DNA from 2 places in the Polycladomyces subterraneus genome. Region 2 is predicted to be linked to the other one. Evidence: a T-box and tRNA genes for the amino acid it is inferred to sense, from the RefSeq annotation. Region 2 holds a T-box; the other holds one or more tRNA genes.
What was found. A T-box is a leader RNA that pairs with one kind of tRNA and senses whether it is charged. The one in region 2 lies ahead of leuS (leucine--tRNA ligase), so its partner is inferred to be a tRNA-Leu.
Positions count from the first base shown of each region.

Region 1: it encodes a tRNA-Leu, which carries the amino acid that the T-box ahead of leuS (leucine--tRNA ligase) is inferred to sense. The anticodon was not compared.

Region 1 covers NZ_JANRHH010000014.1:59,509-63,715, forward strand. The annotation lists gene queC (7-cyano-7-deazaguanine synthase QueC) at 1-34, shown strand, start outside; gene NWF35_RS03090 (thioredoxin-like domain-containing protein) at 129-1,604, shown strand; gene NWF35_RS03095 (nitroreductase family protein) at 1,631-2,221, opposite strand; tRNA gene NWF35_RS03100 (tRNA-Leu) at 2,372-2,460, opposite strand; tRNA gene NWF35_RS03105 (tRNA-Gly) at 2,475-2,549, opposite strand; tRNA gene NWF35_RS03110 (tRNA-Phe) at 2,559-2,634, opposite strand; gene dnaI (primosomal protein DnaI) at 2,732-3,667, opposite strand; gene NWF35_RS03120 (replication initiation and membrane attachment family protein) at 3,664-4,207, opposite strand, start outside.
Region 2 covers NZ_JANRHH010000047.1:3,997-8,203, reverse strand. The annotation lists gene leuS (leucine--tRNA ligase) at 1-2,225, opposite strand, end outside; T-box leader at 2,282-2,522, opposite strand; gene rsfS (ribosome silencing factor) at 2,665-3,009, opposite strand; gene yqeK (bis(5'-nucleosyl)-tetraphosphatase (symmetrical) YqeK) at 3,024-3,602, opposite strand; gene NWF35_RS12780 (nicotinate-nucleotide adenylyltransferase) at 3,592-4,176, opposite strand; gene NWF35_RS12775 (shikimate dehydrogenase) at 4,198-4,207, opposite strand, start outside.

The DNA of each region.
Region 1 (4,207 bases), on a different contig from region 2:
CCCGATTCCGTACGTGACGCGTCAACCGTCATGACATGATGAGCTGATCACGGGTGAAACCACCCGTGTTTCGTTTTTTTAGCCGATGGTGTATGCTACAACCAAACCATCGCGAAGGGGGCTTCTCTATGGTAAGGGCACCTGAATTTCCGAAGGACGGTATGTGGCTCAACACGGATCGCCCGCTCTCCCTGGAAGAATTGCGTGGACACGTGGTCCTGCTGGATTTCTGGACCTACTGTTGCATCAACTGTATCCATGTGTTACCAGATTTGGCCTATTTGGAGAAAAAATACGAAGCGGAACCGTTCGTGGTGATCGGCGTGCACTCGGCCAAGTTCCACAACGAGCGTGACCCGGAAAATATACGAAATGCGATTGCCCGATACGAAATCGAACACCCAGTGTATGTGGATTCGGATCACCAGGTATGGGACGCCTACGCAGTAAACGCCTGGCCCACCTTCATGCTGATCGGTGCCGATGGACGCGTGGTGGCCAAAGGGTCGGGTGAAGGATTGCGAGAGGCGCTGGACCACCATATCGGACAAGCACTGGCAGACGCACGGAATCGAGGAATCTTGGCAGAACGGAAAATAGATATTCGACGCCCACCCGTCCCGGAACATCCGCTGTCGTTTCCCGGCAAACTGGCTCTTCATCCCACAACGGGGCATCTGTTTGTCACCGACTCCAACCACAACCGGATTTTGGAGCTGAAGGTGAATGGTAATCGGGCCCAAATCGTGCAAAAGATCGGTTCCAGCCGAATCGGGGCAGAGGACGGAAACTTCGACACCGCCACCTTTTATCGGCCGCAAGGATTGGCCATAACTGACCAATTTCTCTATGTCTGTGACACGGAAAACCATATGATCCGCCGACTGGACCTTGTCTCCCGCAAGGTCGAAACCCTGGCCGGCACAGGGGAACAAGCCCGCTGGGGGGCGAAGGGCGGATACGGTCCGACGACTCCGCTTAATTCCCCTTGGGATTGCACCGTGGTGGGTGATCAATTATTGATTGCGATGGCCGGACCGCACCAATTGTGGAAACTAGATTTGACTACCCAACAGGTGGAAGTATTTGCGGGCAGCGGCTGGGAAAACATCGTCGACGGCCCCGCCGAACGGGCGCAACTAGCCCAACCCAGCGGGATTGCCCACGACGGAGAACGTCTCTATTTTGCCGACAGCGAAGTCTCCGCCCTGCGCACGTGTGATTTGCAAACCGGTGAAGTGCGCACGTTGATCGGTCAGGGGTTGTTTGTCTTCGGTCTGAAGGACGGCGATTTCGACTCCGCCTTGCTTCAACATCCATTGGGCGTGGATGTGGCGGGAGACCGCGTGTATATCGCCGACACCTATAACCACGCCATTCGCGTCGCCCACTTGCCCACGAAGCGGATCGAAACGCTGATCGCGAGGAGCGATGCTACAACCTGCCGGATCGGGGACGAGGCCTGCGAAGAACTGCCGCTGAATGAACCCAACGACGTGCTATTCCACGAAGACAAACTATATATCACCGACACCAACAACCACTTGCTCCGCGTGTTCCATTTGACTACACGGAAGTTGGATACGCTGAAATTGGTGGAATAGCAAACAGCCCGCCATGATGCGGGCTGTCATTTATGATAGGGTTCATCCTTATCGATCCACCGCGTTTTTTCACGAGCAGGAGTCCGCTTTTTGACGGGAGCATCGATAGCGGGGTAGCCAACGTATATAAAGCCGACCAATTGTTCCTTGTCTCCCAAGCCGAACAGTTTCTTCATTTTCGGATGATAACACGGCATGCCGGTGCGCCAGATCGCCCCCAATCCCATTGCGCGGGCAGCGAGCAACATGTTTTGCACGGCCGCGTGAACAGCCGCCAGCTCCTCCACCATTTCCACTTTGGGATCGTCGGACGGGGAAACCGCCACCGCGATTACCACCGGAGCGCGAAACGGCTTTTGCTCTTCTTTCGCCAATTTGGCCTTGTTTTCGTCCGTTTCGGGGTCCGCCATCTTTTCGCGTGCGATCTCCACCAATGTACGCGCCAAGGGACGGCGTCCCTCACCGGTCAACACAAAAAACCGCCAAGGCTCCGTCATATGATGACAAGGCGCCCACACAGCCGCCTCCAGCAATTGCTCGATCATCTTCTGCGGCACCGGGTCCGGTTTCATGACGCCGATGCTTCGACGTGTACGGATTGCTGTCCAAATATCCAAACCGATCCCCTCCTTCAATCCATTTATGATTCATTGTAAACCATTTTCCAGGAAAATGCTTGTTCCAAAAATAAAAGCCCTCTTCCCGTTGGAAAGAAGGCTTCGATTGTAACCCTACAGGATCTTGTCATATACCTCGGCATGGCTGTTTGGTGCCGAGGGTCGGACTCGAACCGACACGGTGGAAACCCACCCCAGGATTTTAAGTCCTGTGCGTCTGCCAATTCCGCCACCCCGGCAAATGATAAAAAAATGGAGCGGAAGACGGGATTCGAACCCGCGACCCCCGCCTTGGCAAGGCGGTGCTCTACCCCTGAGCCACTTCCGCTCATTGAGATGGTGGTTCGGGACGGAATCGAACCGCCGACACGAGGATTTTCAGTCCTCTGCTCTACCAACTGAGCTACCGAACCACTGTCATCCGATTAAGTTCAACCGACGAGAATTATTTTATCACGCCCGTCCAGAGAAATCAACACCCTTTTTCAAAAAATCCGGGACCACGGCCAATCAGGATGATCGTTGGTTTTCTCTCCAGTTGGGGCCATCCACGAAATACACGTCGACATAATGGCGAATCCGCTCCATAATCCGTTTGGCTTTCATCCGCTCCACACCGCCTTTGTGGGAATGGGCCAAATGATCCTCCAGCTCGTCCAACGACAGGTTGGAGGTGTAAATGACAGGCAGTCCCTCGGCTACGCGATATTGCAAAACAGCCCCCAGCACCTCATCGCGAATCCACGGTGTCATCGTTTCCGCACCGATATCGTCCAGAACCAACACGGACACTTTTTTGAGTGCATCCAATTTGTCCGCTACTGACCCTTCATTGATGGCATCGCGTAACTCCCGCATAAATTCAGGCACATACACCATCAAGGAATCCACATTGTAATTGACCAATTCCTGCGCAATCGCACCCGCGATCCGACTTTTGCCCACACCCAGCGGTCCATATAGATATAATCCGCGGCGAGGCTTGCCATGAGCAAACTGACTGCAAAAATCGATGGCCGCCTCCAAAACCGGCATCCGTTTCTGACTCACATCGATGGATTCAAAGGTGGCCGACAACACGTCTTGCGGGATATGATGACTGCGGATCAAACGGCTTCGTTTTTGCTGTTCTTGGTGAGCCTCCCACTTCTCACAAGGCGTCATCCGGAAATCAAGATATCCCGCATAAACGGTCAGCTCCGATCGGTGTCCCTGCACCAGGTTGGGGCACCGGTCCAACCCTGGACAACGGGAACAATGTTCCTGCTCCTGCACGTACTGGTGCAAACGTGACAAAGAACGGCGATATACTTCCATCGGGATATCTGGATGCTCTTGGGCGAATACTTGTAGAGAAGGGTGTGACAACAAGATCCGCAACTGTCGTTCCGGATCGGTATTCAACTGTTTTTTCCACTGACTGACGTATTTGTCAATCGAATTCACTGACGATTCCCCTTTTCACCGAGGCGTTTGCGCATCAGGGTCAGCTTCGCTTGGATTCGGGCCCGCTTTTCAGCCAGACTTTCCGCGCTTTCTCCGATAGACTGGGCATCATCCCGAGTTTGAGAAGCCTGTTGTTGGGCACGCTCCATCTGCATGGCCACCGCGTAGGGGAGCTTCTCTTCCCGGATCGCTTTGGTCCGTGGGCGTGACGAGGTGAGCCGACTGTTCTCCTGTTGTTTTTTCCACTCCCAATTCAACTCGCGGCGGGCGATTTCCATCGCTTCCCGAGCGGTCTGCACTTTTCTCCGCTTCCAATGACCAGCGATTTTTTCCACCAAGGCTTTGGGCAGTTTGTAGTCATGCGTATACAATACGTATTCTAGCAGGACGTTGATCACCCCATGCGGCAAGCCATATTCATGCATCAGACGGGCGACCAGTTCGACATCGGCATCAGGGATGCGCATTCCATCCTGAAAATACGACAGCAATTCCAAGGGTGACAGTTGCTCCAGTTCCCGGATATGTTTCTCTTCTTCC
Region 2 (4,207 bases):
GCATGCACGCTGTCTTGATGGCCCATCCGCTGCCACAGTTCTTCTGTGATATGAGGGGCAAACGGCGCCAACAACAGCACGACCGTCTCAATCGCATCGGCCAGTGTTCCGCGGTCGGCATCCTCCGGATAGGCATAGATACCGTTGACCAGTTCCATGATGGCGCTGATGGCGGTGTTGAAGTGATAACGTTCATTCACATCTTCCGTCACTTTTTTGACGGTTCGGTGACGCAACCGGTTCAGTTCCTGGGCTTCTCTGCTCGTCGTATCAGGTGCGGGGCGTTGTTCGAACAGGGAGGCGTGCTGCTCCACCATCCGCCAGACGCGGTTCAAGAAACGGTAGCTGCCTTCCACCCCGGCATCCGACCATTCCAAGTCACGCTCCGGTGGTGCGGCAAACAGGATAAACATCCTGGCAGTGTCCGCCCCGTATTTTTCGACGATCTCCATCGGGCTGACCACGTTACCCTTGGACTTGGACATTTTTGCTCCGTCTTTGAGCACCATTCCCTGGGTCAGCAGGCTTGTAAACGGTTCATCCACTGGCACCAACCCGGCATCGTACAGCACCTTGGTGAAGAATCGAGAGTACAACAGATGCAACACAGCGTGCTCAATCCCGCCGATATACTCGTCGACCGGCAGCCAATCCTTCACCTTGTCCGGATCGAACGGCATGTCTTCGTTGTGCGCATCCGTATACCGGAAGAAATACCAGGACGAATCGATAAACGTATCCATCGTGTCCGTCTCCCGGCGTGCCGACTTGCCGCAGCGGGGACATTCGGTGTGCACAAACGTTTCCGACGTGGTGAGCGGATTGCGTTTGCCGTCAAATACGACGTCTTCGGGCAGAAGAACCGGCAGTTGTTCTTTCGGTACCGGGACGATGCCACAATCGTCGCAGTAGACGATCGGAATCGGGCATCCCCAATACCGTTGCCGCGAAATCAGCCAGTCGCGCAGGCGGTAGTTGACCGTCGGTCCGCCCAGCCCTTTTTCCTCCAGATGACGGGCGATGGCCTTGATCGCTTCCCGGTTGTTCAATCCGTTGAAATCACCCGAGTTGACCAGTTTCCCTTCGCCGGTATACGCTTCTGTCAACTCGTCGGTGACCCCCTCCTCCGGACGGATGACGACTCGAATCGGCAAATCGTATTTCCGGGCGAACAGGAAGTCCCGCTCATCGTGGGCCGGTACTCCCATCACCGCGCCAGTGCCGTAATCCATCAAGACATAGTTTGCCACCCAGATTGGCACTTTTTCACCGGTTAAAGGATGTTGAGCATACGCTCCCGTGAAATAGCCCACTTTTTCCGCATCCGCCGCTGTCCGCGTGATTTCGGATTCTTTCCGCATGCGTTCGATAAAATCGGCAATGATCGATTCATTTTCCTTCCCACGGATCAATTGCGGAACCAGCGGATGCTCCGGTGCCAACACCAGGTAAGTGACACCGAACAACGTGTCGGGACGAGTGGTGAACACAGTTACTTTTTCATGATCCAGTTCGGGGATCGTAAAGGTGACGTGCGCCCCCTCGCTGCGACCAATCCAGTTCCGCTGCATGGCCTTCACTTTGTCTGGCCATTTCGGCAGCCGGTCCAATCCTTCGAGCAGACGGTCGGCGTAATCGGTGATGCGCAGGAACCATTGCTCCAGCTCCTTTTTGGTCACCTCCGAGTCACAACGCCAACACAGCCCGTTTTCAACTTGTTCGTTGGCCAGCACCGTATTACAGGTGGGGCACCAGTTGACAGCCGCCTTTTCGCGATAAGCCAGCCCCCGCTCGTAAAAGAGCAGAAACAGCCACTGCGTCAATTTGTAATAATCCGGCAAACATGTACCGACATATCGCTCCCAGTCGTACGACACGCCCAGCCGGGCTTGTTCCTCCCGAATCCGCTTCATATTTTTCAACGTCCACTCGCGGGGATTCACCCCCCGCTGGATGGCGGCATTCTCCGCCGGAAGACCGAACGCGTCAGCGCCCATGGGGTGCAGGACGCGGTATCCGTTCATCCGTTTGAAGCGGGCGATCACATCCCCGATGGTATACACCCGAACATGGCCCATATGTAACCCTTCACCCGAAGGATAAGGGAATTGTTCCAGCGCGTAAAATTTCGGTTTGTCCCGATCCTCGTCGGTCCGGTGCATGCGGCGCTCCTGCCAGACCGCTTGCCATTTCGGTTCGATTTCACTCGGTTGATACGTCCGCATGTGACCCAACCTCCTTCACACCAAAATATGAAAACCTCCCGCCCCCAGCCTTCCTTGCTAGGGACGAGAGGTTAGTTCACAACTCCCGCGGTACCACCCTAGTTGACATTTGTACGGCGTCTGCCGAACAAATGCCCACTCCATCATCCGTAACGGGGATGTTCCGCCGGACAGTACTGCACTTTCCCATCCGGAGCGATGAGGCGAGTTCATCCAACCTCTCTGATCGGCTTGCACCTGAACGCCGACTCTCTGAGCAGAGGAAGCTAGATTACTACTCCTCATCCAAGCTTTGTCGAATCTTGGCTTATGGCGATGTTTGATTCACATTATATGAAACAGCTTGGACACGTGTCAATGGGTTCTCTACCATTTGTTCACGAGTTTTTAACATTGTTCACAAAATCGACCCATTCCATACCGATTCATAGGATGTTCCTCATTGCACCTGTCGAATTTCCCTGGCATCGCCCCACAACCGTTCCAGGTCGTAAAATTCGCGTTCATCCTTGTGGAAGACGTGGACGACTACATCCCCGAGGTCCATCAGTACCCAGCGCGCCTCGGCAAACCCTTCGATTCCCCTGAGAGGAACCTTTGCCTCGTGCATTTTGTCCTTGATCGCAGTTACAATGGCTTGCACTTGCTTTTGCGAATTTCCGTGACAGATGACGAAGTAATCGGCAATCACCGACAATCCACGGATATCCAGGATGGTGACACGCTGTGCCTTTTTCTCCTCGGCAGTCGTAGCCGCCAATTGCGCAATCTCCACCAGGTTCAAAAACGATACCCTCCTCAGGATGAATTTTTTCCCGACACCCGCTCCAATACATCGTTTCGGGCCATAAGCGTCAAGGGATACACCTTCTGACCACGGTCGATCAGGAAGCGAATCGTGTTGTCGAGCGCCATCAACACGGCACGATCCAAGTCGGATTCGGCCACGGCGCGCACTTCGTCCACACCGGGGAACCGTCGGCCTGGTTCGATATAATCCGCCAGAAACACCACTTGTTCCAAGCGCGTCATGTTCGGCCGTCCGGTCGTATGGTAACGGATCGCGTCCAACACCTCGGGATCCGTCACCCCCAGGCACTCGCGCACCGCTTCGGCACCGACGGGGGCATGCCACAATTCTTTATTATAGTGTAACAGATCCGACGGTAAATGATGACGAAGAATCCAATCCCTCATGCGTTCATCCGGCCAATATTTGCAGTAATCATGCAGAATACCCGCCAAATCGGCCTTCTCTTTATCAGCTCCGAACCGATCGGCCAATCGAACGGCCGTTTCCGCAACGCGCAAAGTGTGTTCAAACCGTGATCGGGGTAGTTCCTTTTCTACAGCTTGCAACAACTTCTCACGTTCCATACAACCTCTTCCCCTTGATGTACTTGCGCACCGGTTCCGGCAAAAGATACCGCCCGGAAGCACCACGCGCCAATTGCCGGCGAATCTGAGTGGATGAAATATTCACAGTGACGGGATCTTGCACCCAGATCACTTTCTCCTCGATCTCCGGGGGCAAAGCATCCGTCTTCGTTCCGGGGCGCGCGTGTCCGATGATGTCCACCATTTGCAGGATTTCCTCTATTTTATACCAATTCGGCAAATCGTTCACCATATCCCCGCCCACAATGAGAAAAAACCGATCATGTGGATGTTGTGCACACAGCTGGCGAACCGTATCCACAGTATAGGATGGTCCCGGGCGTTGCAACTCAACTGTGGACAATCGAAACTTGGGGTGATCGCGTATCGCCAGCCTGACCATTGCCACCCGATGTTCTGCGGGAGTGATGCCTTGTCCCGGTTTGTGGGGCGGAGACGCTGCCGGGATGAACCACACCTCGTCCAATCCGGCACTTTGCCACGCCTGTTCGGCAATGATCAGATGACCGATATGAATCGGATCAAACGTGCCGCCAAAAATGCCGATGTTCATCACACATCCTCATTTCCGCCATCATTCTCCT